DNA from 3 places in the Shewanella bicestrii genome. Region 2 is predicted to be linked to each of the others. Evidence: predicted binding sites of a transcription regulator. Region 2 holds the regulator's gene; each other region holds the start of a gene.
What was found. The regulator NrdR, encoded in region 2, represses ribonucleotide reductase genes. The targets are predictions, from matches to a motif close to AAACACNANATNTNGTGTTT.

Region 1 (10,450 bases), 1.7 Mb from region 2:
GAAGGATAAGGGTAAACGCAGCCAGGTTTGGCTGCTCTCATCCTTTAAGAAATCAAAGCTTAGGGGAATACTCACCACTGTGGCATTTTGATCGGCGGCACGATACACACCCGTGCCAAGATAACTGCCAAAGGCATAAACGGAATTAGGATTATTTTGACCATCAATCGGCGATTCGGGGCTCATTTGAGCAAGCGACTGAGATTGCTGTGCGGTCTGCACTGGGGTGTGGCTTACAATGGGAGCGGTCGACGCCAACAGTGGAAAGACACACCCCATTGATAGCGCCGAACAGGAAAAGCATTTAACGAGTAACCGGCTAAAGATGGTCTTCAATTTATGCAAACAGATCCTGATTTGCTAAGCCTAATCGGTTATCGCTTGGGTTAAAGATTACTCTTCATCCGTAAAATGATACTCAGACATCATATGGCCAAGCTCGGTGGATTTGGTCTTTAAGTAAGCTTCATTGTAGCGGTTTTTACCGACTTGCAGGGGAACACGCTCAACCACTTCGATGCCGATTTCTTTCATCGCTTTGACTTTGCGAGGGTTATTGGTCATTAAGCGTACATGCTTCACGCCAATTTGTTCAAGCATAGGTTGGATCATATCGTACTTACGCATGTCCGCTGGGAAACCTAATTGCTCATTCGCCTCAACTGTATTGGCGCCTTTATCCTGCAATTCATAGGCACGGATCTTATTCAGCAGACCGATACCACGGCCTTCTTGGCGCAAATATAAGATAAATCCACTGCCGGTTTCGGCAATGTTTTGCATCGCAGTTTGCAGCTGGAAGCCACAGTCACAGCGTAAGCTGAACAAGGCATCACCCGTTAGACATTCAGAGTGAATACGACCCAATACGGGGGCATCGCTACTTAGGGTGCCAAATGTGAGGGCAACATGCTCTTTACCGGTTTCGGTATCTTCAAAACCGTGCATGGCAAAAACGCCCCAGGGAGTGGGTAATTTTGACGTCGCGACATATTTTATCGACATGACTTAACCTTAACGACTACTCTCATTCCATGAGACGGAAGGAACATCCATAAACAAAACGATGATTGGGCTCTTCGCCTACTGAGCGCCTATTCTAAAGCGTTTTCCGTGATCACGAAATACTTTAGTAATTTAATCAACTATAAATCTAAGCCTGCAGCGCGATCACGGGTATAGCTCAATCTGTCGAACAACCATTCAGGGCGCTGCAAAATAGGCATGTGCCTTATTTTGCAACTCAATGAATAACTTGCCAATAAAACTTAAAACTTTGCTGGCGCAAAACCTGTTACTTCAGTTAAGCCCATTTCGCGTCCTAATGCCGTCATAGGATGCACAACCACTAGGCCTTTGACTGACTTTTTCAGTTGACCCATGTCGGCTTGCTCAGCTTTGGTGAGGGCGCGGTGGAATGGCAAGTGTTGAATATCTGTGCCTTGCTTTTGTAAAAGACGCGACTGCTGCGTTTTTACACTATTGATTTGCTTAGTGACCGCCGCAATATCGCGTTTAAATTGCGCCACAATAACGGCATCGCCACGTTGCTCTGCTGCCGCCAGTTTACGACGAAACTTATCTAGCTTATCGTTAAGCTGCTGCAGTTCTTGCTTTAAATTCATCATTTTACCTTAAATTACTTAAGTGAATCCCAGTCGATATGTGCACCATTTAGGGCCTGAATGTCCGGGTCACTGTGTCAAGGTGTGGGATTATAACAGCAAGTTAGCGATCCTCGTTACCGCTTTTATAAGAAACGGATCACCTGATTGCTGCTGCCACGATATGGCAAACTCGGATCGGCAAGGCTCTGCTCGAATTTACCATCCACCAGCACGTCCACATATTCCAGTACCGCACGCTGCTTATCCGTTAGCGCATCCCAGGTATAACCCGTCCACAGCCAAATATCTTTACCCGGACATTCGGTTTTCACTCGCTTTACTAACGCGAGGATCCCCTCAAGGTTGGCGGGCAAGAGTGGATCACCGCCAGAGAGCGACAAGCCGCGGCGCACAATGCGCTCATCCTGTAGATCGGCGATAAGCGTATCTTCCATCGCCTTATCAAACAAATGGCCTGAGCGCACATCCCAAGTACTTTGATTATAGCAACCTCGGCATTGGTGCTCACAACCTGACACAAATAGGGTTACCCGGGTGCCGGGACCGTTCACCACGTCAACGGGATAATATTGGTGATAGTTCATTGCTGCGTCCGCGCTAAAGCCCAATATGATTAGGGGCTAAACATCAAAGCACAGTCGCCACCAGTGCGGCTGTGCCAGTGTAACAAAACAAACAAGGCAAAAGTGTTACAAGTGTTTGATCCTGCGTTTCACTTCTTCTTGCTTGCCATGGTTGAATGGTCTGGCATCTGGACTACCTAAGTAACCACACACTCGGCGAGTGACAGACACTCGGCTTGGCTCGTGGTTACCGCATTTAGGGCAAGTAAAACCTTTACTGGTACAGCTAAACTCGCCGGTAAAACCGCAGTCGTAGCATTCATCAATCGGCGTGTTAGTACCGTAGTAAGGCACGCGGCTATAACTGTAATCCCACACATTTTCGAGCGCTTCGATGTTGTGCTGCATATTCGGGTATTCGCCGTAGCAAATAAATCCGCCATTGGCGATCGCAGGATATGGCTGCTCAAAATCAATTTTATCGTAAGGATTCACCCGCTTTTCCACATCCAAGTGGAAGCTATTGGTGTAATAGCCCTTATCGGTGACCCCTGCAACCACGCCGAATTGGCGCGCATCGAGTTTACAGAAACGGCTGCAGAGGCTCTCACTCGGGGTGCTATAAAGGCTAAACCCATAACCTGTTTCGGCCTTCCATGCATCGGTAGCCGCTTTAAGATGCGCGACAATCGCCACCGCTTTTTCACGAAGTTTGGCATCATCAAACACATGGGTTTCAGTGCCATAGAGCGCATTGATAGTTTCATGCAAACCGATATAGCCTAATGAAATCGATGCCCGACCATTTTTAAAAATTTGGGCGATATCATCATCGGCGCGCAGGCGCACACCACAGGCGCCTTCCATATACAGAATGGGCGCAACTCTGGCTTTAACGCCGTTTAAACGTTCGATGCGGGTGTCTAATGCGCGGCGGGCAAGCAGTAAACGCTCATCTAAAATGCGATAAAATTCAGCCTCATCGCCATTGGCCTCGAGGGCTACGCGGGGCAAGTTTAAGCTCACAACCCCAAGGTTATTGCGCCCTTCATGGACCAGCTCGCCATTTTCTTTATAGGAGCCTAAAAAGCTGCGACAGCCCATAGGGGTTTTAAATGAACCCGTGACCTTTTCCACTTGCTCGTAGTTCAAAATATCCGGATACATGCGCATGCTGGCGCATTTTAGGGCCATTTGTTTGACATCGTAGTTGCAATCACCGGCCTTGTGGTTAATGCCATCGCGAATCGCAAACACCAGTTTAGGGAACACGGCAGTCTTACGATTTTTACCTAGGCCCGTCATACGGACTTTCAACATAGATTGCTGAATTAAACGCGACTCCCACGAAGTACCCAGACCAAAACCAAAGGTGACAAATGGCGTTTGCCCATTGGCGGTATGTAAGGTATTCACTTCATATTCGAGGGATTGGAAAGCGTCATGACATTCTTTTTCGGTCAGCGCCGTCGCATAGGCCTTGGCATCTTTAATTTGCCAGTTAAGTGCCACTTGATAGTGTTTGTCATAGCTCTTCGCCACAAAAGGCGCGAGCACTTCATCGATGCGGTTAATCGTGGTGCCGCCATAAATATGGCTGGCCACTTGGGCAATGATCTGCGCCGTGACCGCCGTAGCGGTGGAGATGGATTTTGGGGTCTCAATTTCGGCGTTGCCCATCTTAAAACCGTGGGTCAACATGCCCGCCAAATCAATCAACATGCAGTTAAACATCGGGAAAAACGGCGAATAATCGAGATCGTGGTAATGGATTTCACCAAGTTCATGGGCGGCCACCACATCCTTAGGCAGAATATGGCTCTTGGCGTAATGTTTCGCGACGATCCCCGCGAGTAAATCCCGCTGGGTTGGGATCACTTTAGAGTCTTTATTAGCGTTTTCATTTAACAGCGCCGCATTGCTCTGCTCGACTAAACCACGGATTTCGAGATTGAGTTTACTGGTCGCATCGCGGCAAATGTCTCTGTCATGGCGATACTCGATATAGACCCGCGCCAGAGACTTGTAAGGTCCTTCCATCAGTAGGTTTTCAACCGCATCCTGTAAATGGTGGATCTCGACTTCTGCCAGATTGGCCACTCGCTCCCTCACACAAGCGGCAACCGTCGCGGCATAGTCTGCATCCTCTATCCCAACCGAGTTTGCAGCCGCTATCACTGCATCTCTTATCCTTGTTTCATCAAAAGGTGTGCGGCAACCATCCCGCTTGATCACGACTGGCATTGTTCAGTTCCTCTCCATTCCGATTAAAATTAACACTACATATAGTGTTTAGATAATCAACAAACACAATATCTAGGCAATTAAGCGGCATTAACACCTAAAATTCCATGATCCAGATCATGATTTATCGGATGGATAAAAAGAACAAAGAAGAACTGTAGCCAAACCCAATGATCTCAGTTTTAAGCCTTGACCTTGGCCATAAAGCAGGATAGCGGACGCTAAAAATACCCGCTAATAACGACAAAAGTACCTTGGCCAGAAAGCCAAAGTCCTTGGAATAAAAAGTCCTTGGAATAAAAGCAGCCCGTAGCTCGGCGTTTGCCTTAGCTAAGGTTTACACTCAAACAGAGTTAACGCTTGGCTAACGCAAGATAACTACTCAGTTGCCCCGATGCCGATTGCTGCATCCCCATGGAGGAAGCCACTTGCATAGTCGATTTAAGCCCCTGCCATAACTGTTTTTGGCTGTCGCTCAGTGTTGGATTGCTATTTAGATAATCGGTTAACTGGCCAAATACCTTAGTGGCTTTTTGTGCCAGCACAGGAGATTGTGCATCATCCATATTCGACAATACGTTTTTAGCATCGACTAAGGTGTTGATCATCGGACTGTTTGGTGACTTTTCCGCTAAAGACTTTAGCTCGTCGTCGATAAAGTCCTGCAGGGATTGCTTGCTCGGCTTTTGACTCTGCAAATTAATGCCATTTTGTGACAGGCGCTCAACCTGTGCATCGGACAAAATGCCGTCCTTTTGCAGCCGAGACACTAGGGCCGGAATATCTGACACACTAAACTGGCCATCGGCAAAAAAATCCTTCGACATGGCTTGGATTTTTTGCGCCCTAAGCGCGCGGGGTGACAAGGCAATCTCATCACTCGGTTTCGCTTCAGTCTTAGGCGTATCCTTGGTGGATGACTTGGCATCCGTCAAGGATTCTGTCTTACTCGTGTCCGTCTTCTTGCTGTTCAGGCCATAGGCATCGGCAACACTGCTACGGTTCAGATTTAAGGCATTTAAAAGAGGATTCATCGTCAATAATTCGGCATCTAACACTGTGTGATGGGGTTAAAGCAAAAAATAAGCCAATCAAACAGTCACTTGCCTAAATTATTCTTGGAAGACTAAGTATCCTCACAACTTAGCCTTTCCAAATCGCGGCTTCAATCAAGTGCGCCACTTTCGCGACAGCCGCCTCCCCCGCCGCAATCGCTTCATCGGCGCGGTGAAATTCCATAGTGCCGATATTGGCCACTTCTGGCACGACGAGAACATCGGGAGGGTCTCCCATCAACCGTGCCCGTTTATGGCGCTGCTCTAAAATCCCCATCGACTGTGACATCACCGCAATCATACCGGGATTGGATTTAGTACCGAGGGAAAACTTGTCGGTTAAGCTGCTGACATACTCCCGCCCCCTCGCAAATAAATCCATAAAGCCGGTTTCTTGGCGCGCGGGCATTTCGGTTTCTTCCTCCGGCGCCTTATGACTGGTCATATTGACGGGTAATACCTGCAGCCGCCCTGAATGAAACCCGTGCAAATCCACAGCAATCACAATATCGACGCCCATGGCACGGCTTACTGACACGGGCACAGGGTTCACCACGGCGCCATCGACTAACCAACGCTCACCTTGACGCACGGGGGCTAATATCCCCGGCATAGAGCAAGATGCACGCACGGCTTGGCGTAAATCACCATGACGAAACCAGATTTCTTGCCCTGAATACAAATCCGTGGCTATGGCCGCAAAGGGGCGATCTAAATCTTCAATATTGATATCCCCAATACGTGATTGCAGCACATCGAAGACTTTCTCACCGCCAATCAAACCGCCCTTGCGCCAACGAATATCCATCAGCCCGAGGACATCCCAGCTTGAGAAACTGCGCACCCATTCCTCAAGCTCGGTCAAATGATTATGGGCATAGGCCGCCCCAACAAGCGCGCCGATTGAACATCCGGCCACTTTATCGGGTTTGACTCCCATGGCGGCCAAGCCATTGAGTACACCGATGTGAGCCCAACCTTTGGCGGCTCCGCTTCCAAGCGCGATGCCAATGGTGGGTTTTGTTCCCTTGCCCATAATATGTTTCCCTTAACAACTCAATGATTTGAATAAGCTAAATTCCGCCCTGAGTACTGTCAATCATTTATGGATTTATTCCACTTAGCGCGTTAAAAGGCCGCTGTGGAAATGAATCCAAGGCCCATCGAATACGCGTACCCCAAGGAGCTGCCTAGCCCGTTATACACATGTTGGGGGATTAATGCTCACGCCTTTGTTAAATCGCCAGCCATAACAACGGCTATTTAGCGGATTCAGTAAGATAATGACCAATCAAGATAGCTGAGCATAGTGATTTAAGGCTATAATCTGCCCTCACTCAGATTTAGGGGATATACCTTTGCAGTTTACTGATTTTTCTCTGGACCAGCGTCTGTTACAAAGCTTAAAGCATATGGGGATTGCAACCCCAACCGCCATCCAGGAACAAGCACTGCCTATCGCATTGGCAGGTAAAGATTTAATGGCATCATCAAAGACAGGGTCCGGTAAGACCTTGGCATTTTTGTTGCCAGCAATGCAAAGAGTAATCTCCACCCGCGCCTTGACCAAGCGCGATCCTAGAGTACTGATTTTATTACCAACCCGCGAATTGGCCCACCAAGTGTATAGCCAGCTACGTTTGCTGGTTGCCAACACTCAATACAAAGCCATTAGCGTTTTGGGTGGTGAGAACTTTAACGATCAAGCCAAAGCACTGGCAAAAGAGCCGCATTTTATCGTGGCAACGCCGGGACGCATCGCCGATCATTTAGAGCAAAAAAACCTCTTCCTCAATGGATTAGAACTGCTTGTCCTCGATGAAGCAGACCGTATGCTGGATCTGGGTTTTGCGCCACAATTAAAAGCCATCAACGCTGCCGCCGATCATAAGCGTCGTCAAACCTTGATGTTTTCGGCCACCTTAGATCACAGTGAAATCAATGAGATTGCCGCAGCATTACTTAAAAATCCGTCGCATGTTGCTATTGGCGCTGCCCACACAGAGCATCAGGACATTACCCAACGGATTTATCTGTGTGATCACTTAGATCATAAAGAAGCCCTGCTCACGCGTTTGCTCAGTGACGAAACCCACAAGCAAGTGATTATTTTTACCGCCACCCGCGCCGACACCGATCGCTTAGCGAGCAAACTCTCGGCTCAAGGCTTTGCCACAGCCGCCCTAAGTGGCGAGCTGAAGCAGGCGGCCCGTAATCAAATCATGGATCAATTTGCCCGTGGTCAGCAGCAAATTCTGGTGACCACAGATGTGGCATCCCGTGGCTTAGACTTACTCAATGTCTCCCTCGTCATCAACTTCGACATGCCAAAATTTGCCGAAGAATATGTCCACCGCATTGGTCGAACCGGCCGCGCGGGCGCCAAAGGTGATGCTATCTCCCTCGTTGGCCCTAAGGATTGGGATAACTTTAAGAAAGTACAACTCTTCCTTAGAAAGACCTTTGAGATCAGTGTGATTCAGGGCCTCGAAGCTAAATTTAGTGGCTTAAAAGACAAGCCAAAGACTGCCGCAACTAAAGCGGTCGCTAAGGCAGGTACCAAGGCCAAAGCAAAAACCAAGTCAAAAACGGTTAAAACGGCCGCCTCCCGTGACAAACGCTTTATCACAGGGGTTGATGTGGGTGATGCGCCCATGCGTAAAAAACCTGCGGCGCCATTGCTGCAGGATCATGACGACGAGCGTTAATGATTTACTCGCGAGAGTCCATAGTGCAGACTCTCGACATTACGGGTGGGAATATGCTCCTGCCATATGTAAGAAATGTTGATATTTAAAGGTGTAACATGCGAATTTGTGGTGTTGAATTAAAAGGCGGCGAAGCCATTATCAGTCTGCTGAGCTACGAAGGTGAAACCTTCAACGTACCAAGCTGCCGTAAAGTGTCTTTTAGCGTCGCTCAATCCGCCTCAGCGGAAACTATCCGTGAATTTCACTTCGCTTTCCATAAGTTAATGGAAGATTATAAGGTCGATGAAATCGTCGTTATCGAGCGCGAGCAAAAAGGCAAACTGGCTGGTTCTGCCACCAGCTTTAAACTCGAAGCCGCAATTCAACTCGGCGATCTGCCGGTGACCTTGTTATCACCTGTTGCTATCAAGGAACAAAACAAGCGTAATCCACCTCAAGTTGATTTTGACAGCTTAGATCTTAAACGCTTCCAACAACCCGCCTTTGAGGCAGCCTACGCTCAGCAAAATCGCCGTATCTTCGGTAAGGCTTAAGCGTGTGAGCTTAGCGCAACTGTAGCGCTAAGCTCGTTTCCTCCAGCTAGAAACAATGCAAACCTTAAAATATTTAAGCGGTTATAGTCCGGATATCCAACGCCAAGTTCAGCAACTACTCGAAGGTGGAAAGCTTGCGGATGTTCTGCTGCGTCGTCATCCCACGGTCCACGAGATCCGCAGCGACAAAGCTCTCTATGACTATACCCAAGGGATAAAAAATCAGTTTTTACGCCAATCCTCTCCCCTGTCAAAAGTGATCTTCGATGACAAAATTAGTATGAGTCATCATGCACTTGGCTTACATTCTTACGTCTCCAGAGTGCAAGGGAATAAAATCAAGGCTAAGAACGAAATCCGTATCTCTTCACGTTTAAAGCGCGTCCCCGAACCCTTGCTCAGAATGGTGGTGGTACACGAGCTCGCACACTTAAAAGAGAAAGACCATAATAAAGCTTTCTATAAATTGTGTACTTATATGGAGCCCGATTACCATCAATTCGAATTCGATCTGCGTTTACTGCTAACCTGTATCGACGCTAACCAATCACCCTACTCAAGCTAAATAAACTTTTTCGAGTAAGCTCGCATTTTACTCGTCGATTTATCACGCGCAGTTGACTGATAATAATTTTCATTTAGAATGAAACTGTCTTATCCGTTACCGCACTCAAGCCGTGTAAAAAGTCGTATGAAAAAGCAAAAGATTGGTAAAAAGCTAGAAAAGTGGTGTAACAAACAGGCCAAGAAACTGCAAAAGCAGCAGGCAAAATCTAATAGCCCTGTTGAATTGCAAAACCTTTATTCGGCAAATCCCCCAATAATGCATGCGACTCGCGCTCAACATAAAAAACAGCAGCGTAAACACTTAAGCCAATTATTAGCCGAATATGTGGCGAAACAGCAAATCCAAACCCTCGATAAGACCGCCCGCAAGAAACAACTTAAATTAGCTAAAGCCCATTTTAGTGCCGCAAATGATGCTAAATTTTTATCGTCCGCCGTTATTAAGCGTATCCGTCCATTAGCCACTGAACGCAGTTTTGCCCTTCGTCCTTATAAAAAATCCCCCTGCGGAGGCTGCCCAGCTTTAAAAGGTCGTCTGTGTAAATGTGCGTTAAAGGCAATGCAGAAACGTCAGGCCAGTTAATTCATTTGAATTGACGGTTATTCTGCGTAAATGAATCAAACTAGATACAAGCTAATGTAGTGCCAAGTGACTTGCTTATATCGGCACTCGGCCCATCTATAAGGCGATATCTGCTTGTACCCTTTATGTAGTGCCAGTTTCACTCTATTCAACGCTTATTAAAGCAGTAACACTCATTGCTTATTCGGCCAAGCATCAATCTCATTAAACTAGTATCTTGATGAATACAGCGTTTTCCAGCCGTTATCGCTAAACACAGCGCAAATAAAAACGCCGATGACATCAAATTCATCGGCGTTTTTATATTCGGTTCGCTCGGATTAATGAATGGGTTAGCCTAAGTTCATTAACGCTTGGCGGCTCTTCACGATATTGGTGAAGGTACGTAATTCTTGGTTCGCTAATTGGCTTGCCATCGGGATATCGGCTCTCATTGGATCCACTGGCTTGCCGTTAACATGGAATTCATAATGCAAATGTGGACCGGTAGAACGTCCAGTATTGCCTGATAAAGCAATCACTTGGCCACGGGTTACGCGTTGACCTTTACGCACTAATGCCTTAGA
Region 2 (10,450 bases):
GTCAGTGCCCGATTTTCACTCGAGGATGTGCCTCTGGCAAAACGCTGGCTCGAAGATAACGATCTCGAACTCGATGATGAGTGCATTCTGCGTCGAACCATCGGCAGTGATGGCCGCTCACGCGCCTATATCAATGGCAATCCCGTCCCTTTGACTCAGTTAAAATTACTGGGGCAATTACTTGTGGGTATCCATGGCCAGCACGCCCACCATGCAATGTTAAAGAGTGAACACCAGCTCACCTTACTCGATAGCTACGCCAATCACAGACTACTGATAGACACTGTGGCGGCAAGCTATCAGCGCTGTAAACAAATCGAAGCAGAACTCAAGCAATTAGAAGCCTCACAGCAGGAACGTATCGCCCGTAAACAACTGGTGCAATATCAAGTTGAAGAGTTAGATGAGTTTGATCTCAAGGTGGGAGAGTTTGAAGAGATTGAACAGGAACACAAGCGTCTTGCAAACGGCACCGAATTGGTCGATAGCTGCCAAGCCAGCCTGTTTTTGCTCACCGATGGTGAAGAGAGCAATATCGAGTCACTGCTGAATAAAGCCGTTGGCCTGGCAGAGAATTTGCTAAGCTATGACCCCGCATTATCCAATGTCAGCACTATGCTGAACGAGGCGCTTATTCAAGTGCAAGAGAGCGCTGGCGAATTGCAGCACTACCTAAGTAAACTTGAACTCGATCCCGCGCATTTTGCCTATTTAGAGGAAAGGCTCACTAAAGCCATGCAACTGGCCCGTAAGCACCATGTTAGCCCTGACAAATTAGCCGAGCATCATCTCGCCCTCAGGGCCGAACTCACCACACTCGATGATGATGAAAATAAGCTAGAAGATATCCAACGCCAAGTGGAGGCCAGTAAAGTAGCCTACCTCGCTAACGCGCAAAAGCTGAGTCAGAGCCGCGCCCGTTATGCGAAAGAGCTGGATAAATTGGTGACTCAATCCATTCACGAACTCAATATGCCTAAGGGTAAGTTCACCATTGAAGTGAATTTCAACCCAGAAATCATGTCGATGAATGGCAGCGATAATATTGAGTTTATGGTCACCACCAACCCAGGCCAGCCATTACAACCTATATCTAGGGTTGCCTCAGGCGGCGAATTGTCACGTATAGGCCTTGGTATTCAAGTCATTACCGCGAAAAAGGTTGCCACTCCGACACTCATTTTCGACGAAGTGGATGTTGGGATCTCAGGCCCCACAGCAGCTGTGGTTGGACGTATGCTACGTAGCCTTGGCGAATCGACCCAAGTGCTGTGCGTGACCCACTTGCCGCAAGTTGCAGGTAATGGTCATCAACATATGTTTGTGAATAAATTCAACAAGGCAGGAAGTACTGAAACCACTATGACGCCTTTAGATAGGGAACAACGTATCCAAGAACTCGCCAGATTACTCGGTGGCGATACGATTACCACCAACACCTTAGCCAATGCACGGGAGTTATTACAGTAGTCATTCGCTTAATCCTGTAAATGAAGGTGTACACATAATGAAGGTTCTGAGAGAGCCTTCATTTTTATTGTGCAGAATAATTATCCAAGCTAAAGCATAAATAATATTAAGTTTTAGAATACGTTAGAATATTCAAACAACCTAATATCTAAATACTATAGACCAAATACCTTCTGATGATAACAATCACCCTTAGTGAAGGGGGAATGAATAAATTTTTATATAAATAGGCATGATTATAAAAAAATATTCGAAAGCACTATCGTAGATTAAGGTAACCACATGAAATTTATTTATTAATTTTAGTTAGATTATTATTGGCTAGATTGCAAATTTAATAGCGATAATTAATATTACCGTATGAGCCCTATTTTCCTAGACTTAATTACCTCTCAGGTCAATAGGAGTTTTAGCATGCCTTTCCAGCATATTCTCGCGGCGGTGGATGAATCAGTTCCCCCCAACGCGGTTCTAAAAAAGTCCGTCGTATTGGCCAGGAAATGCCACGCATCGTTAACTATCCTAAAAGTGAAACGAACCCACAATTTTAATCTTAATCTGTTATTTCATAGAGATAAGTCAAAGGTAATGCCTGATGACAGGCGAAAGCCTATCTTGGCCTATCCCGATAAACAATATCCAATCCGTATAAAGGAATGTCTTTCCCATTCAATTCACAATGCTATCGTCAATGAATGTAGCCAGTTAGATTACGATCTCATCATCGTCAGTCATAAATTCTATCCACCTTTCTTTAGTGAATTTTTAATTGCAGATGAATGGCAATTACTGAGATTGCCTAATATTCCAGTGATGTTTGTCGATCTTGAAGATTGGCATGAGAACGGCCATGTACTCACCGCACTGGAACTCGACAATGAAAATATGGCTCACCTCGAGTTCAATGAAACCCTAATAGAAGAAAGTAAACGGATTGCAACCTTGCTATCAAATGATCTGCACTTAATTAACAGTTACTTGCCAGATCCCTTCTATATGAGCTTTAATCAGCAACCACAGGAGCCTGTTTCTGAGCGGGAAAAATATAAAGCGAGGCTCACCACAGTGGCACGGCAGCATAATCTCAACACACGCAACTTACACATTGAAGAAGGCTTGCCCGAAGATACGATTTCCAATGAGGCCCGCAGGCTCAACGTCAATATGCTGGTGATGGGCAGCGCCGAACGCAAAGGCATGTTGAGCGCATTCAAAGGTAATGCAGCGCGAAATATCATTAACAAACTGCGAACTGATCTCTTTATTGTCAAACCGCGACATCCACATTAAAACACCGACACAAACAAAAGCCGCCTTTAGTATTCACTAACGGCGGCTTGATTATCACCAATCGGTTTCATTATTGGATAAAAGCCGCCAGGACCTGCACACCAATAAGCGCAAAAATGCCAGCTAATACATCGTCGATCATAATGCCAAAGCCGCCTTCGACCTTGGCATCGAGCCAACGAATTGGCCAAGGCTTGATGATGTCAAAGAGACGAAACAGCACAAAACCAACGACTAACCAGAGCACTCCGGCTGGCGCGGCAATCATAGTGATTAATAGACCCGCCACTTCATCCCAAACGATTGCACCATGGTCATGTACGCCCATGTCTTTAGCAGCTTTATCGCAGATATAAATCCCCGCGAGTACGCATACTAAGGTCACAACTAAATACCAACTCAAGGGCAATTGAGCCAACAACAAATAGAGCGGAACTGCCGCCAAGGTACCAAAGGTGCCGGGCGCCTTAGCCGCTAAACCACTGCCAAAGCCTAATGCTAAAAAATGGACTGGATTTTTAAGAGACAGGCGCGACAGCGCCTGATCTTGGGATAACAACTTCATTAAAAGTGCTCAAAACCATGATATGGCGGCGTAAAGGGCTCACCATTGAGTTGCAACTTAAGTTTACTGCCCGCGCAGATTTGTCCAACCCGCACAAACTTAGTCCCCGCGTGGCTCAGTGCTGTTTCTAACGCACCTTTTTGCGCCTCAGGCACGGTAAAGAGCAGCTCATAATCCTCGCCCCCCGTTAGCGCATAACCTAAGGCATGCTCTTCGCTCACGGTATCCTGCATGGCACGGGACAACGGAATCGTGCCCACATCCACAACCGCGCCTACCTGCGATGCTTTGAGGATATGGCCAATGTCCGAGATAAAACCGTCGGATAAGTCGATGGCGCTGGATGCTAAAGACCGTAACGACTGACCCGCTAACACTCGAGGTGTTGGACGATAATGGCGATTGATTAAGAACTCTTTATGCTCCGCACGCGCATGCTGCACGCCGCGGATCAAATCCAGCCCTAATGCTGAATCGCCTAGCGTACCGGTCACATAAATCCAGTCACCTGCTTTTGCACCGTGACGCGTCAAAGCCTTACCCTGCGGCACTTGCCCATGCACGGTAATGTTAATGGCTCTAGGGCCACGGGTAGTATCGCCGCCAATGAGGGCAATACCATAGTATTCAGCCGCTTCGAAGAGTCCCTCACTAAACCCACTCAGCCAGGCTTCGTTAATCTCTGGTAAGGTAAGCGCAAGCGTCATCCACGCAGGCTCTGCCCCCATAGCGGCTAAATCCGACAGATTCACGGTTAAGGCTTTGTAACCTAAGGCTTGAGGGGGAATATCGGGGAAGAAGTGAACGTTTTCGACTAAGGTATCGCAGGAGATGGCGATCGACTTGTTTTCGGCGGGCTGCACTAGGGCGCAATCATCGCCAATACTCAGTTTGACATCACGGCGCGTGGGGCCGCGGTGATTGAAATAACATTCAATAAGTTGGAATTCTTTCACTGTACAGTTTGGCGCGACTCACATCGGCCACCTTTGTTAGCAATGAAAAACGGTATCATAAGATACCGTTTGTCCTTATTACTTACGTGCAACCAGTTTGTCGAGTAATCCATTAACAAACTTATGGCTTTCATCCGCACCGAAAGCTTTAGCTAGTTCAATCGCCTCGTTAATCGCGACTTTGAACGGCACATCTTTACGGAAAGTCAGCTCATAGGCCGCTAAGCGAACTATGGCCTTCTCCACTGGCGACACCTCATCAATGGGGCGGTCTAAGTGTGGAATGAACAACTCATCCAGTTGGGTTTTCTTAGTTGCTACGCCTGCAAATAGCTCACGAAAATAAGCTACATCAACACCGTCGAGGCTCTGTTCAGTTAAAAACTCGTGCTCGACATCGGCAATATTATTCCCGCTTAGTTGCCATGAATAAATGGCTTGTACGGCTAAACGGCGGGCCTTGCGGCGCTCAGAAGGCTTCATTATTTTTCCTACTATTACAACTGTTGTTCTAGCTGTTGCAGAACATTGACCATTTCAAGCAAGCTTAGTGCAGCTTCGCCGCCCTTGTTACCTGCTTTAGTACCTGAACGCTCAATGGCTTGTTCAATGGTATCTGTCGTCAATACACCGAAGGCAACGGGCAGATCGAACTCTAATGCGATTTGAGCTAGACCTTTGTTACATTCGCCTGCAACAAAATCAAAATGAGGGGTACCACCACGGATCACAGCACCAAGTGCGATGATACCGTCAAACTTACCACTTGCGGCAACACGACGTGCAGCCAGCGGTAACTCAACCGCACCAGGTACACGGACGACAGTGATGTTTTCATCACTGACCTGGCCAAAACGTTTCAGCGTGTCAAGTGCACCTTCAAGCAAGCTCTCAACTAAAAAGCTGTTAAAACGCGAAATTACAATCGCAACTTTGGCATTCTTCGCTTCGATATTACCTTGAACTACGTTCATTTTCTTACCTAATTTAGCTAAAGCACCCGGCTTGGGCGAAAAGTGGCGACATGATACCACAGTCAATCGCCCACAGCCCTATGCAAATTATACAAATGATTAATTTTACCTTAGTGCAACGTCTAACAAGCTCAGCCTGTTACTCCGCCACGTATTCAGTCACTTCAAGACCAAAGCCCGATAGCGAGTGATAACGCTTAGGCGAGCTCAAGAGGCGCATTTTGGTCACCCCAAGGCTGGCAAGGATTTGCGAGCCCACACCCACGCGGCGTGAAGTACCCTGCCATTTTGCAGAGGCAGGCGCTTGACCTTGATCTTCTGCCTCAAAGGCTTTGACTTTAGAGAGGATTTCACAGGTATGCTCTTGATTGCCCAGCAGCACCAACACACCACCTTCGGCAGAAATACGCTCCATCGCTTTTTCAAGTGGCCAGCTACGCTGCTGATCGCGCTCTGAGTGGAGTAAATCGTTGAAGGTATTTTGTAAGTGTACGCGCACTAAACAATCTGGCTTCACCTCGCCCTTCACTAAGGCAAAGTGCAGTTGATTGTCGATAGTGTCCCTAAAGGTCACCATGTCAAACTCGCCAAAGCGGGTTGGCAGTTTACATTTGGCTTCGCGCACGACTGTGGTTTCTTTGGTGTTGCGGTATTCGATAAGCGCCGCAATAGTGCCGATTTTAATTCCATGTAATTCAGAGAAAATCTCTAAATCAGGACGACGGGCCATAGTGCCGTCTTCATTGAGGATCTCCACAATTACGCCCGATGGCTCAAGCCCTGCTAAACGGGCTAAATCACAACCAGCTTCCGTGTGACCTGCGCGGGTTAACACGCCGCCGTCCTGCGCCATTAATGGGAAGATATGACCAGGCTGTACTAAATCCGATGCCTTGGCATCTTTAGCCACGGCAGCTTTTACCGTTACGGCGCGATCGTGGGCCGAAATCCCTGTGGTTACGCCTTCTGCCGCTTCAATCGATACCGTAAAGTTAGTCGAGAACTGCGCATTGTTATTAGTCACCATCAAGGGCAGATTTAACTGCTGGCAACGGGCCTTAGTCATCGTTTGGCAGATGAGTCCACGACCGTATTTCGCCATAAAGTTAATCGCTTCAGGCGTGACCAGCTCGGCCGCCATAATCAGGTCGCCTTCGTTTTCTCTGTCTTCGTCATCCATCAAAATAACCATTTTGCCTTGACGAATATCCTCGATGATCTCTTCTATACTGTGCAGCGCCATTGTAGGACCTTTATGATTTTACTGTTGTTATGAAATTCTATACCTAAGTGAGCTAAGTGCCAGTGCCCTAACGCACAAAGCCAGCACGGGCTAACATTTCCATGGTCACCCCACCGCCTTGAGTTTCTTTAGTATCAAAGCGCATTAAACGCTCTAAATAGCGGGCGATTAAATCCACTTCAATATTTACCTTATCGCCGGCTTTCAAATCCACCAACGTGGTTTCACCCGCGGTGTGAGGCACTATGGTTAATCGGAAACGGTGTCCATCGACTTCGTTTACCGTCAGGCTCACGCCATCGATGGTGATAGAACCTTTATGGGCGATATAGCGAGCCAGCTCCGCTGGCGCCGCTAACCAAAATTCGATTGCTTGACCGCGAGCAAGACGCTGCTCTACGGTGGCAATGCCATCCACATGGCCGCTGACCATATGCCCGCCGAGGCGAGTTGTCGGGGTGACGGCTTTTTCAAGATTAACCTTAGTGCCGACTTTATAGTTAGCAAAGCCTGTGAGACTGACAGTTTCAGCCGACACATCCGCCACATAGCCATCGGCTAATTGCTGAACCACAGTCAAACACACCCCATTGGTGGCGATACTGTCGCCTAAACGCACATCGCTTAAATCCAGTTTGCCACTGGCGACCGTCAAACGAATATCATCGCCTTTACGTTCAAGCTTTCGCAGCGTGCCAACGGCCTCAATAATCCCAGTAAACATGGTTAACTCACTTATTCGCTAAAGATGGATTGGACGTGAGCCTCAAGGTGAAACGCGTATCCGCGCCCACTTTACGCTCATCGACCAGTTTGAGGGTCGGAATATCGGCCATCATTTGATAATCGGGTAATTCGAGTAGATTACGCCCTTGTGCGCCAAGGATTTTCATCGCTTGATACAGCACTAACTCATCGGCTAATCCTGCACCGATAAAGGCGCCGGCTAAGGTCGCGCCCGCTTCGATAAGCACCTGATTACAGCTTTTGCCTAAATAGCTTAAGAGTGCAGGCAGCGAGATTCGACCATCAATCGCCGGTAATTGAAGACAAGTCACATGGGCGGGCAACTGCGCCATAAAGGCTGGCGAGTAAGGCACTGTTGAGACTAATAACATCGGCGATTCAATCGCAAGCAAGGCTGCCGTAATCGGCATGCGGCAGCGACTATCTAAAATCACCCGCAGCGGTTGTAAAATCTGCGCTTCACTCAATTGTGAGCTAAGACAGCCAAGCTCTGAGTAACGCACATTGAGCGAAGGGTCATCGGCCAGCACAGTGTCAATCCCTGTCACTAGCGCGCAGGCGCGTAAACGTAAGCGCTGCACATCGCGGCGAGCTTCGGGGCCAGTGATCCATTTGGACACCCCGTTTGATAACGCGGTTTTACCATCGAGACTCGCGGCAAGCTTTACCGTTACCCAAGGTAGGCCCGACTCCATGCGCTTCATAAAACCAAGATTTAAAGCGTAAGCTTCGTCGCGGTGCAAGCCAACATCCACTTGAATGCCCGCATCGCGCAGCATTTGAATACCGCGGCCACCGACTTGCGGATTGGGATCTTCAACCGCCACCACTACACGTTTTACACCAATATTGATCAGCGCCAAGGCACAGGGCGGTGTGCGGCCATAATGGCTGCAAGGTTCTAAGGTGACATAGGCGGTCGCGCCACGGGCAAACTCGCCAGCCATCCGCAGTGCATGCACCTCGGCGTGGGGCTCGCCAGCTTTTTGATGATAACCTTCACCAACAATCTGGTTATCTTTTACGATAACGCAGCCCACACTAGGATTGGGGCGAGTGGTATAAAATCCTTTGCGAGCCAGTTGTATGGCTCGGCTCATCATCTGGTTATCGAGTTCTGACCAATTCATATAAACCCTATGAAATCTTGAGGAAGCGTGCCCGAATGCGGCGCATAACGAGGCGCTAACCTAAGCACTAACCTAAGATAACCCACGTTACTTTTGCAGTTTCGCAATCGCCTCACCAAATTCGGAGACATCTTCAAAGGCGCGATAAACCGAGGCAAAACGAATATAGGCAACCTTGTCTAGGCTCATTAACTGTTCCATCATCAAGTTACCTATCATCTCAGATGGCACTTCGCGCTCGCCAGTAGCCCGCAGCGTTGACTTGATTTTACTTAAGGCCTGCTCGATTTCATCCATGGACACGGGGCGCTTTTCGACCGCGCGTAACATACCTGCTTGCAGCTTTTCTTCATCGAAGGGTTGGCGCGTACCATCGCGTTTAATCACCCGTGGCATGACTAATTCTGCCCCTTCGAAGGTAGTAAATCTTTCGTGGCATTCGGTGCATTCTCGGCGACGACGCACTTGATGGCCTTCCGCCACTAATCGGGAATCGATCACTTTAGTATCTGTCGCGCTGCAAAATGGACAATGCATTGAGCCTCCTGCCGTGAATGGAATAAAGCCTATGGCTTTCGCTGTTTCTCGCTTAAACCGAGCGGGTTTAAGTCTAAGATTTTAGCAATAAAAATGGCCGCTTAATGCGGCCATGGGATTTTATCCTATTTATCGGCTGAGGTTAACCACCTGAGAGTAACACCCTAAACAGTTGTGAACTCAGCCTTCATATTCAGATAAATTAACGAATTAACCGTAAACAGGGAAACGGGCGCACAGTGCCAATACTTGGCCTTTTACGCGCTCGATAACCGCAGGGTTGTGGGCATCGTCGAGGATGTCACAGATCCAACCGGTTAACTCTTTCGCTTCAGCTTCTTTAAAGCCACGGCGAGTGATCGCAGGCGTACCGATACGCACACCAGAGGTCACGAAAGGTGAACGTGGATCGTTAGGCACAGAGTTTTTGTTTACTGTGATATTCGCGCTACCTAAAGCGGCATCGGCTTCTTTACCCGTCAGGTCGCGACCGATTAAGTCCACCAGCATTAAGTGGTTGTCAGTACCGCCAGAAACGATCTTGTAACCGCGCTCTAAGAACACTTCAACCATGGCTTTAGCATTCTTAACCACTTGTTGTTGGTAAGCTTTGAACTCTGGCTCTAAAGCTTCTTTGAAGGCTACCGCTTTACCCGCGATAACGTGCATCAAAGGACCGCCTTGACCGCCTGGGAATACCGCAGAGTTCAGCTTCTTGTATAGCTCCTCATCATCGGCAGCAGACAGAATGATACCGCCACGAGGACCGGCTAAGGTCTTGTGAGTAGTAGAGGTCACAACGTGCGCGTGTGGCACGGGGTTTGGATACACACCAGCGGCGATAAGACCCGCAACGTGCGCCATGTCGACAAACAGGTAAGCACCGATTTTGTCTGCAATTTCGCGCATTCTTGCCCAGTCAACGATGCCTGAGTAAGCAGAGAAACCACCGATCATCATCTTAGGCTTATGTTCAACCGCCAGACGTTCCATTTCGTCGTAGTCGATTTTGCCTGATTCATCGATGCCGTAAGGAATGATGTTGTACAGTCTACCGGAGAAGTTTACAGGTGAACCGTGGGTCAAGTGACCACCGTGAGCGAGGTTCATACCTAAAACGGTATCGCCTGGTTTTAACAATGCCATGTAAACGGCGCTGTTTGCTTGAGAACCTGAGTGAGGTTGCACGTTTGCGTAAGTCGCACCAAACAGTTGTTTTGCACGCTCAATCGCTAAGGTTTCAACTACGTCCACATACTCACAACCACCGTAGTAACGCTTGCCAGGATAACCTTCGGCGTACTTGTTGGTTAATTGTGAACCTTGCGCTTGCATCACGCGTGGACTGGTGTAGTTTTCAGAAGCAATCAGCTCAATATGCTCTTCTTGACGCAGAGTTTCGTTCTGAATTGCGTTGAACAGTTCCGGATCATAATCTGCGATATTCATATCTTTTTTCAGCATTGCTTACTCCAGCTGCCAATTCTTGTAGGTAGGGTTGCGCGGTATTCTACTCGTAACTAGCCGACAATCCCAGT
Region 3 (10,450 bases), 1.0 Mb from region 2:
CTCTGCTAAGGCATTTTGATAGCAGTCATATCCGTCTGTCATTGAGCATGTCACGCCATGTTGTGCGTGAACCGCTTGATACGCGTTTGAGCAGTACTGTATCCCTCGGTCTGAGTGGTGTATCAGCGGTTTACTTTTATCTTGTCGCTGCTTCAGCGCCCGTTTGTAGGCCGTTAGCACCCCGTCTGTTTTAAGATTATCATCAACATGATAGCCCACGATTTTTCGTGACCAGGCATCGGTCACCAAGCTTAAATAGGCTTCATTATCTTGCAGTGGCAGATAGGTAATATCCGCCACCCAGACTTGCTCTGAGCGGCTGATGTCTACTTGCTGCTCGCTGGGCTTAAGCAAGTTGGGATGACACCTAAATCGATGATGGCTATGGGTCGTTTTATGGTACGCCCGCTTAGGCGTGACCAACAAACGATGCGCCCTAAGACAGCGAAATAACCGGTCTCGTCCTATCACTATTTGATGCATTTTGTTGAGTAAATACTGCAGTTTACGCGTACCGACTCGCGGTTGAAGTAGCCGTTCATATTGTACCATTTGCACCACCTGTTGCTCCCTTTGCTCCCATTCTGTTTGCCGCTGGCATTGTTGATAATACGCCTGGCGACTGATGCCAAGGTAACGACAGCATTGGGTGACGCCATAACCTATGGCCGTTTTTTCTTGGAGCGTTTCGCGGGTGGCTTTTTTACGACGGATATCCCGTAGTCAGTTCTGAGTTTTTCGACAATGGCTTCGAAGAACGCCGCTTTCATGCGGGTATCTTCCAGTTCGGCTTCGAGGGCTTTTATCTTTTGCTCGGGGGTGAGCGTGGTGGGTTCAGTCATCAACTGTCCTCGCATTGATGTTGGCGGCGTCCCTAGGGACCAATCCAGTTTGCCATGCTTGCGTAACCACACTAACACGGTGGAGCAACCTTGAATACCGTACTTGTCTTGCGCCTGCTTATAGGTCAGCTCGCCTTTTTCCACTTGGTCGACAACCGCCAATTTAAAAGCGAGGGAATAATCGCGTTGAGTTCGTTTAATTGTTGAAGTCATTACACTCTCCAAAATGAGTTTGAAAAGTGTCAACGCTATTTAGGACGGGTCATTACCAACAAAAAAGCCTGAGTCAGACTCAGGCTTTTTTGTTGATTGTGTCCCGTCCTGAAATACGTTGACATAAAGAGGATTTCTTTATGACAACATTAATTAACTCAAGCCGTAAGCGCACACAACGAGATTACACCTTAGCCTTTAAATTAGGCGTTGTAGAGCGTGTTGAAAAAGGCGAAATGACGTACAAACAAGCCCAAGCCCATTTTGGTATTCAAGGCCGTTCAACGGTACTCGTCTGGCTTAGAAAACATGGTAGACTTGATTGGTCGAAACCTTTTCAGCATCCCCTTATGACTAAGTCAAAAGAAACACCTGCCGAAACGATCAAGCGCCTTGAACGTGAGTTAGCAGAAGAGAAACTGCGTAACCAAATCCTCAATGGCATGGTTGATATCATGGACAATGAATATGGAGCAGGCCTCAGAAAAAAGTACTTATCCGGTACGTCTGGCAAGCAAAAGGCAACGGAGAAATAAACCTCGCTGCCGCATGTCGTGCTGCGGGTATGTCGAGGCAAGGTATTTATCAGGCAGTTGCTCGAATGGAAAGTCGTAGAGCTGAGCTATCGGTTATCAAAGACTGGGTCCAGTACTGGCGTAAATATATGCCAAGGTTAGGGGCCCGTAAGCTCTACACGTTGATAAAATCCAAGCTGGTTGAGCACGATATTAAACTCGGGCGAGATGGGTTCTTTACCTATTTGAGAAGTGAAGGTTTACTGGTTAAACCGAAGAAAAGCTACACAAAAACCACGTTCAGCAAACACTGGATGAAGAAGCATCCTAATCTGCTGAAAGAGGAGGGACTGCACGATGCAGGGCATGTACTGGTCAGCGATATCACCTATCTTGAGTCAGACCAAGGTGTGCACTACCTGTCACTGATCACCGATGCCAGTTCTCGTAAAATAGTCGGTCATCACGTGAGTAAAGACATGAAAGCCGAGAGTGTGGTGAAAGCGTTAAAAATGGCCATCAAAGATAAGCGCTATATCGGCAACGCGGTGCATCACTCAGACAGAGGCTTACAGTACTGCTCAGCCGTTTATCAGAATGCGCTTCAGGCGAGCCAAATCCAGCCGTCAATGACGGATGGTTATGATTGCTACCAAAATGCATTAGCAGAAAGAGTAAATGGCATACTGAAGCAGGAGTTTTTACTGCACCGATGTAGGACATTTGCGGAGCTGAAGATACTTGTTAGAGAATCGATAGCAATATACAACAATATGAGACCGCATCTGAGTTTGAATATGGACTCCCCTAATCAGGTGCACAATAGAAAAGACCAGCTACTGGAGCTGGCCTAAAAACTGTCAACCTATCTTAGGACGAGACATTGATATGAAGATAAACGCTTATCTATATGAGTGGGCTATCTGCTTAGTTGGGTAAATGCCCATAACTTACCACCCGCGTGACTTGCCACTGGCCATTGGCGTGTTGCCAGACCATTAGAAATTTGGCTTTACCGTCACAACTGCCTGTTTCTAAGCTGCAAAATTTATGTACGCCCTCAGTTATCGCGCCAAAGTCCTTGATGGGATAGGCTTGAAAGCTCTCTTCAACCAGTGAGCGGGTGTATTTACCACAGGCATAGTTTTTAGTGTTGTTGATCATCGACTGGCGGTCCCAAGTGACACCACCGTTGTCATGGTAAAACTCGACCTTCTCTGTAAAGTAACTTTCGTGCAGCTTGAGTTGTTGCTCATCGGCACAACGATTAAATGAATCAAATACCTTACTATCCATGTCTTTCATCTCGGCAACGAGGTTATCTTCACTCGAAAATGCACTTATTGACACAAGCAGCAAACTGATTGCGATTAACTTATCCATAGCTCTCCTTGGCATAAACTGGTCCACCTAATACAAAGTAAAAGTAAGTGGAAAGCAATAACATAATGATCTTTTGGCAAGCTAACAAGGACGAATGGTAAAGCGTTTGGGAATCCGTAATGATGTTGTCTTTTGCAAATCAGTGGGTGTTATGCAGGGAATATATTCGTCAATACGAATCCGCTGCAGACGACTCTGCTAGTCTTCGACCATTTCTTGCTGTGGCACAGCTTTGAGATTGGCGATTTTACGCGTCGATGGGGTTTGTGCGCGAGTGTTACCGCAAGGATAGGTCACCACGTCAGCACCTTCGGGGGATAAATCGAGTTCTAAATCTTCGCTAGGAATACAGCAGCAGGGCAGACATTCGTCGGCATTAAGCTCGGCCAAAGGCTCGGTTAAATAGCTGACACTGCCGCTAATGATACGGGTCTTGCAAGCGCCGCAAAAACCACTGCGGCACTCAGAGAATATGGTCACTTTTTTGGCTTCGAGTGCTTGCAACAACGAATTGCGCTGCTCGGTAAATAGCAGCACAGGTTGCCCTTGAAGGCGCACAATGGGCGCCTTCGCAAAGGGGTTGTTTAACAGCAGGTTCGATTTAGCCATAAGCAATCAAATCCCGTTAGAGATCGAAATCGAGGAATTCATCACTGTCGACGGCCGAATCGATTTGACCGACAAGATAAGATGACACTTCGACTTCCTGTGGTGCTACTTGTACGGCGTCACTCTCTAACCAGTTCTTCATCCAAGGCAGAGGGTTAGACTGCTCGGCATAAGGCAGTGGCAGGTTAACTGACTTCATCCGTTGGTTAGTGATGTACTCAACGTATTGACAGAGGATCTGCTCGTTGAGACCTATCATTGAGCCGTCTTTGAACAGGTATTTTGCCCATTCTTTTTCTTGCTCGGCGGCCTTGAGGAACAGGTTATAGGCTTCCTGTTGGCATTCCGCAGCAATTTCGGCCATCTCAGGATCATCCTTGCCGCCCTGCATAATGGTTAAGATATGCTGGGTGCTGTTTAAGTGCAGGGCTTCGTCACGGGCGATAAGACGAATAATTTTCGCGTTACCTTCCATGAGCTTACGCTCAGCAAATGCGAATGAGCAGGCAAAACTGACGTAGAAGCGAATCGCTTCGAGGGCGTTAACTGACATCATGCACAGGTACAACGCTTTCTTTAGCGTGCGAGTGTTGACTTCAATCGGTTCGCCATCGATCACATGGGTGCCTTCGCCTAACAGGTGGTAAACCTGGGTCAGCTTGATTAAGTGGTCGTAGTATTCGGCAATGTCAGTCGCGCGGCGCAGGATCTCTTGATTCACCACGATATCGTCAAAAATCACTGAAGGATCGTTTACGATATTGCGAATAATGTGAGTGTATGAGCGCGAGTGGATGGTCTCGGAGAAAGACCAAGTCTCAATCCAAGTTTCTAATTCGGGCAGCGACACTAAGGGCAGAAATGCCACGTTAGGCGAGCGGCCTTGGATAGAGTCGAGCAGCGTTTGGTATTTCAGGTTCGAAATAAAAATATGCTTTTCATGATCTGGCAGTGAGTTGTAGTCGATTTTATCGCGGCTAACGTCAACTTCTTCTGGGCGCCAGAAGAAAGACAACTGCTTTTCAATCAGTTTTTCAAACACTTCATATTTTTGTTGGTCATAACGAGCGACGTTAACCGATTGTCCGAAGAACATAGGTTCACGGGTGGCATCGTTGGGTGTTTGGCAAAAAGTAGAGTAGGTCATGGTACGAGTATTCCAATAAGTCGGGATCCCAAAGGGATCCCGCAACCGTTAACATTGAAGATTAGATTTTGCAGGCGCCGCCAGCACAGCCGTCATCTTCTTTCTCTATGTTGGTAATGTCATCGTGTTGATCCGATGCACCATCGCGAGTGTTATGGTAGTACAGCGTTTTTACACCTAACTTATAGGCATTGAGTAAGTCTTTCAGCAGAGTCTGCATCGGAACCTTACGGCCTTCGAAACGCGTTGGGTCATAGTTAGTGTTGGCCGAAATTGCTTGGTCAACGAATTTTTGCATGATACCCACGAGCTGTAAGTAACCTTCGTTGCTTGGCATTTGCCATAGCAGTTCGTAGTTGTATTTCAGCTCATCAAAATCAGGCACCACTTGCTTTAACTGGCCATCTTTACTGGCTTTCACACTGATCAAACCGCGTGGAGGTTCGATACCGTTAGTCGCGTTTGAGATCTGTGATGAAGTCTCAGACGGCATCAGCGCAGACAAGGTCGAGTTACGTAAACCGTGCTGTTTAATGTCTTGGCGCAGTGTTTCCCAGTCTAAATGCAATGGCTCGCTGCAAATCTTATCTAAATCACGTTTGTAGGTATCGATTGGTAAAATACCTTGGGCGTAAGTGGTCTCATTAAATAATGGGCACGCACCTTGCTCTTTTGCCAGATTCATTGACGCCTTGAGCAGATAGAACTGAATTGCTTCAAAGGTCTTGTGAGTCAGGTTGTTCGCGCTACCATCGGAGTACTTCATGCCATTCTTCGCTAAGTAGTTAGCGAAGTTGATAACTCCAATACCTAAGGTACGACGGTTCATCGATGAAATTTCAGCCGCTTTGATTGGATAATCTTGGTAATCCAGTAGGTTATCCAGTGCACGTACCGCTAAATCGGCTAATGGCTCAAGCTCGGCTAAGTTTTTGATCGCACCTAAGTTTAATGCTGACAGTGTACACAGCGCGATTTCACCGTTTGGATCGTCAATGTTGTTCAACGGCTTGGTCGGCAGCGCGATTTCAAGACAAAGGTTAGATTGTCTGATCGGAGCGACTTTCGAGTCGAACGGACTGTGGGTGTTACAGTGGTCGACGTTTTGGATGTAGATACGGCCCGTTGAAGCACGCTCTTGCATCATCAATGAGAACAGTTCGACCGCTTTCAATGTCTTCTTACGAATGCTGCTGTCTTGCTCATATTGCAGGTACAGACGTTCGAATTCGTCTTGATCTTCGAAGAAGGCATCGTAAAGACCTGGCACGTCCGATGGGCTGAACAGGCTGATGTTTTCGCCTTTGATCAGACGTTGATACATCAGCTTGTTGAGCTGCACGCCGTAGTCTAAGTGGCGAATACGGTTATCTTCGACACCGCGGTTGTTTTTCAGTACCAGCAGAGATTCTACTTCTAAGTGCCAAATCGGGTAGAAGAGGGTCGCAGCACCACCACGAACGCCGCCTTGCGAGCAAGACTTCACCGCCGTTTGGAAATACTTGTAGAAAGGTAAGCAACCGGTGTGGAAGGCTTCGCCGCCGCGGATTGGGCTACCTAATGCACGGATACGACCAGCGTTGATACCAATACCCGCGCGTTGGCTGACATACTTAACGATAGAAGAGGCGGTCGCGTTGATAGAATCTAAGCTGTCGCCACACTCAATCAGTACACAAGAACTGAATTGACGCGTTGGCGTACGTACACCCGCCATGATTGGCGTGGGCAGAGAAATCTTAAAGGTCGATACCGCGTCGTAAAAATCTTTAACGTATTGCAGGCGCGTTTCTTTTGGATAACGGGCAAATAAGCAGGCCGCCACCAGAATATAGAGGAACTGGGCGCTCTCGTAGATCTCGTGGGTCACACGGTTTTGTACCAGATACTTACCTTCGAGCTGTTTTACCGCCGCGTAGGAGAAGTTCATATCGCGCCAATGGTCGATATAGGTATCCATGATATCGAGTTCTTCGCGGGTGTAATCCTGCAGAATATGCATATCATACTTGCCAAGCTCGACCAGTTTAGTCACATGGTCGTATAACTTTGGCGGTTCGAACTGACCAAAGGCCTTCTTACGTAAATGGAATACGGCTAAGCGCGCAGCCAGAAACTGATAATCCGGTGATTCTGGGGAAATTAAATCCGCCGCAGATTTGATGATCGTTTCGTGGATAGCTTCGGTTGGGATCCCGTCGAAAAACTGTAAATGCGTGCGAAGTTCAACTTCAGAAACAGAAACGTTTTTTAATCCCTTGGCTGCCCAAGTAATTACGCGGTGTATTTTGTCGAGATCGATTGTCTCACGTGCACCACAGCGTTTTGTGACTGTCATATTGCTATTCATTGAAGAGAGGCCTTGGTTCTGATATCTGTTCAGGTGAACTAAGTCACCGTACGTTTCCTTGTAAAACAATCAACCTGAAAACCCTTAATACTGCTGACTATGCAGGAGATAGTCGATTTAACGGGGAACTTCTAGTGTGTCTGATTGCTACCTATACACAAGATATGGTGTTTTAAATAATCTGAGATACAAGATAGTGAGGTTTGACGCTATTTGCAAGTCTCAATTCAGGGGGTATCTTGTGGATATCTTGAGGATAAAGAAAAGCGTTAGTGATGACTAACCCTGAAGCTCAAATTGAGATTAGCGTGCGACATTGATGACGTTTTTTTGTGCAAATTTCACTGTGTGATCGATCGCTAAAATAAGCAGCGATCGCGATCGCAAGGATTGACCCTTAACCTAAATTGCATTACCAGCGAAGGGCGCATAATTTCGCCGTTAATGGGATTCGGTTGGGCCGTTAACCTTGGTCAATCCGTTACCGCTATTTGGCCAATGCTTGGCTTAAGGCCGAATGCAAACTCGATGGTGAGTTAAACTGCGCATAGGCAGGCCATGCATCGGGCGTATCGGCCTCACCCAAATATCCCCACAGCGCCACACCGCCGAGCATGCCCGCCGCTTGGGCCGCGAGTAAATCCCGCTCTGCATCGCCTAAATAGAGAATTTGCTGTGGCCGGCATTGCAATTGCTGTGCGCCCAATAGCATAGGTGCGGTATGGGGCTTAGGGTAACGAGTCGAATCGCCACTGATCATCACCGGCATACGCGAGCTGAGCTTAAGCTTATGTAATAGAGGTCGTGTAAAGCGAGCGGGTTTGTTCGTGATCACCCCAAATGGCACGCGGCACAACTCGAGCCAGTCGAGTAGGGGGGCGATACCATCAAACAACTGGCAATGGTCGCCATTGATCCTTTGATAATGGGCGAGGAGTCCTTGCTGTACTTGAGTGCGCAGTGCGTTATCCGCGCCTGGAATCGCCGCATCGACTAAGGCAAAGCTGCCATGGGAGGCGGCGCTACGCATGTCTGCGATGGGTTTTGCCGCGATACCGACATCCGACAAACTGAGGTTAAGGGCCTGAACCAGATCCGGTGCGGTATCGGCAAGGGTACCGTCAAGGTCGAATAAGACCCCTTTAACCTCAGCTAAACTCATCTTAATCTACCTTTTGCGTCGCGATCATATAGTTAACATCGACCTTTGGGGTGTACTTAAAGATCCCCGTCAGTGGGTTATAGGTGATCCCAAGTGCATCTTTACAGATAAGATCGGTGTTATCGACTAAGGCAATCAATTCAGAAGGTTTAATAAACTTATTATGATCATGAGTACCAATGGGCAGCATCTTCAGTAGATATTCAGCGCCAATGATGGTTTCGACAAAAGATTTCATATTGCGATTAATCGTGGAGAAAAATACAAAACCGCCGGGTTTAACCATATCGCAGCAGGCTTGAATCACCGATTGTGGATCAGGCACATGCTCGAGCATCTCCATACAGGTCACCACATCGTAGTATTCGCGGTGTTCTTCCCGATGCGCTTCGGCGGTGTTTTTGACGTAATTGATGCTCACACCCGTTTCCAGTGCATGTAAACGCGCGACTTCTAATGGTTCTTCCCCCATATCGAGGCCGTCAACGATCGCGCCGATGCGCGCCATGCTTTCGGATAAAATGCCGCCGCCGCAGCCGACGTCGAGCACTTTCTTACCAAAAATCCCGCCCGCGGTTTGATCGATATAGTTAAGGCGCAGGGGATTTAATAGATGCAGCGGCTTAAACTCGCCGTTGAGATCCCACCAGGTTTCGGCCATACGTTCAAACTTTGCGATTTCCTGCGGGTCTACGTTGGTATTCTGTTGCATGCTATTACCTATTACGGCTGTCATTGTGCGGCTATTATAACGACAATGGGGGATAAACACAGTATTGGCTAATCCTAAGTCTTTGTGGTTGAGTGAAATTTCAGCAATTATCATTAATTCTTAAACACTTTGTGAAGCAGAGCGGTTTTTCTGCTCAGAGATTAATCAAGTCTTGGCCTCAATTTCGCCATTAACAACGGATTTTATCGGGTTTAAAAGGGCAAATTGACAGTGTTTTCATCTATTAAGCCACATCCTTCGCAATTCACGTAGGATAGGTCTGGCGACATTAAATAACTGTGTTAGAATGCCAAATCACGTTTTTGGGCCGCTCAATGATACGGATTATACGTTGTCGGCTAATTTTCAGGGGAACGAGCAGTTTATGACTGATCTGGCATCATCTATTTCGCCAATTAATATCGAAGACGAACTAAAGAATTCGTACCTTGATTACGCCATGAGCGTCATCGTGGGACGTGCATTACCAGACGTGCGTGATGGCCTTAAGCCTGTGCATCGCCGCGTGCTGTTTGCCATGAGTGAATTGAAGAACGATTGGAACAAGCCGTACAAAAAGTCTGCCCGTGTGGTTGGTGACGTGATCGGTAAATATCACCCCCATGGTGATTTGGCGGTTTACGATACTATCGTACGTATGGCTCAGCCTTTCTCTCTGCGTTATACCTTAGTCGACGGTCAAGGAAACTTCGGTTCGGTTGACGGTGACTCCGCAGCGGCAATGCGTTATACCGAAATCCGTATGGATAAGTTAGCGCACCAGCTCCTCGCCGATCTTGAAAAAGAAACCGTTGACTATGTGCCCAACTACGATGGCACAGAACAAATTCCCGCTGTATTACCGACACGTGTCCCTAACCTGTTAATCAACGGTTCATCGGGTATTGCGGTCGGTATGGCGACAAACATTCCGCCTCACAACTTAACCGAAGTGGTCAAAGGCTGTTTAGCGCTGATCGCCGATCCTGCGCTGTCTATCGAACAGTTGATGGAACATATTCCTGGCCCAGACTTCCCAACGGCTGCGATTATCAACGGCCGTAAAGGCATTATCGATGCGTATAAGACGGGCCGCGGCCGCGCCGTCATGCGCGCACTGGCTGAAGTCGAAACCGAAGATAACGGCCGTGAACGCATTATCGTCACCGAAATTCCTTATCAGGTGAACAAGGCGAAACTCATCGAGAAAATCGCTGAGTTAGTCAAAGATAAGAAGATTGAAGGCATTAGCGGCCTGCGCGACGAGTCTGACAAAGACGGTATGCGTATCGTTATTGAAATCAAACGCGGTGAAGTGGGTGAAGTTGTTTTGAATAACCTCTATGCCCAGACACAAATGCAATGTTCTTTTGGTATCAACATGGTGGCATTGACCAATGGTCAGCCTAAGTTGTTCAACTTAAAAGAAATGCTCGAATGCTTTATCCTGCACCGCCGTGAAGTGGTGACTCGCCGTACCGTATTCGAACTGCGTAAAGCGCGCGAACGTGCCCATA

Region 1: the regulator NrdR is predicted to act here: its motif matches at 4,466-4,485, upstream of nrdD (anaerobic ribonucleoside-triphosphate reductase).
Region 3: the regulator NrdR is predicted to act here: its motif matches at 7,213-7,232, upstream of nrdA (class 1a ribonucleoside-diphosphate reductase subunit alpha).

The regions. Positions count from the first base shown of each region.
Region 1 is NZ_CP022358.1:1,803,815-1,814,264, reverse strand. It holds gene CF168_RS07900 (hypothetical protein) at 1-186, opposite strand, end outside; gene ribA (GTP cyclohydrolase II) at 394-1,005, opposite strand; gene CF168_RS07890 (YibL family ribosome-associated protein) at 1,269-1,625, opposite strand; gene nrdG (anaerobic ribonucleoside-triphosphate reductase-activating protein) at 1,751-2,212, opposite strand; gene nrdD (anaerobic ribonucleoside-triphosphate reductase) at 2,318-4,435, opposite strand; gene CF168_RS07875 (hypothetical protein) at 4,789-5,469, opposite strand; gene rssA (patatin-like phospholipase RssA) at 5,579-6,526, opposite strand; gene CF168_RS07865 (DEAD/DEAH box helicase) at 6,849-8,198, shown strand; gene CF168_RS07860 (DUF3010 family protein) at 8,297-8,734, shown strand; gene CF168_RS07855 (M48 metallopeptidase family protein) at 8,790-9,299, shown strand; gene CF168_RS07850 (hypothetical protein) at 9,426-9,884, shown strand; gene CF168_RS07845 (peptidoglycan DD-metalloendopeptidase family protein) at 10,217-10,450, opposite strand, start outside.
Region 2 is NZ_CP022358.1:3,470,524-3,480,973, forward strand. It holds gene recN (DNA repair protein RecN) at 1-1,470, shown strand, start outside; gene CF168_RS15185 (universal stress protein) at 1,885-2,760, shown strand; gene CF168_RS15190 (phosphatidylglycerophosphatase A family protein) at 2,831-3,325, opposite strand; gene thiL (thiamine-phosphate kinase) at 3,325-4,281, opposite strand; gene nusB (transcription antitermination factor NusB) at 4,360-4,764, opposite strand; gene ribH (6,7-dimethyl-8-ribityllumazine synthase) at 4,779-5,255, opposite strand; gene ribBA (bifunctional 3,4-dihydroxy-2-butanone-4-phosphate synthase/GTP cyclohydrolase II) at 5,395-6,498, opposite strand; gene CF168_RS15215 (riboflavin synthase) at 6,566-7,222, opposite strand; gene ribD (bifunctional diaminohydroxyphosphoribosylaminopyrimidine deaminase/5-amino-6-(5-phosphoribosylamino)uracil reductase RibD) at 7,230-8,375, opposite strand; gene nrdR (transcriptional regulator NrdR) at 8,463-8,912, opposite strand; gene glyA (serine hydroxymethyltransferase) at 9,123-10,376, opposite strand.
Region 3 is NZ_CP022358.1:2,471,245-2,481,694, reverse strand. It holds one part of gene CF168_RS10870 (IS3 family transposase) at 1-707, opposite strand, end outside; one part of gene CF168_RS10870 (IS3 family transposase) at 707-1,055, opposite strand; one part of gene CF168_RS10865 (IS3 family transposase) at 1,196-1,547, shown strand; one part of gene CF168_RS10865 (IS3 family transposase) at 1,547-2,424, shown strand; gene CF168_RS10860 (nuclear transport factor 2 family protein) at 2,498-2,953, opposite strand; gene yfaE (class I ribonucleotide reductase maintenance protein YfaE) at 3,152-3,562, opposite strand; gene nrdB (class Ia ribonucleoside-diphosphate reductase subunit beta) at 3,579-4,709, opposite strand; gene nrdA (class 1a ribonucleoside-diphosphate reductase subunit alpha) at 4,771-7,059, opposite strand; gene CF168_RS10840 (HAD family hydrolase) at 7,547-8,221, opposite strand; gene ubiG (bifunctional 2-polyprenyl-6-hydroxyphenol methylase/3-demethylubiquinol 3-O-methyltransferase UbiG) at 8,223-8,933, opposite strand; gene gyrA (DNA gyrase subunit A) at 9,319-10,450, shown strand, end outside.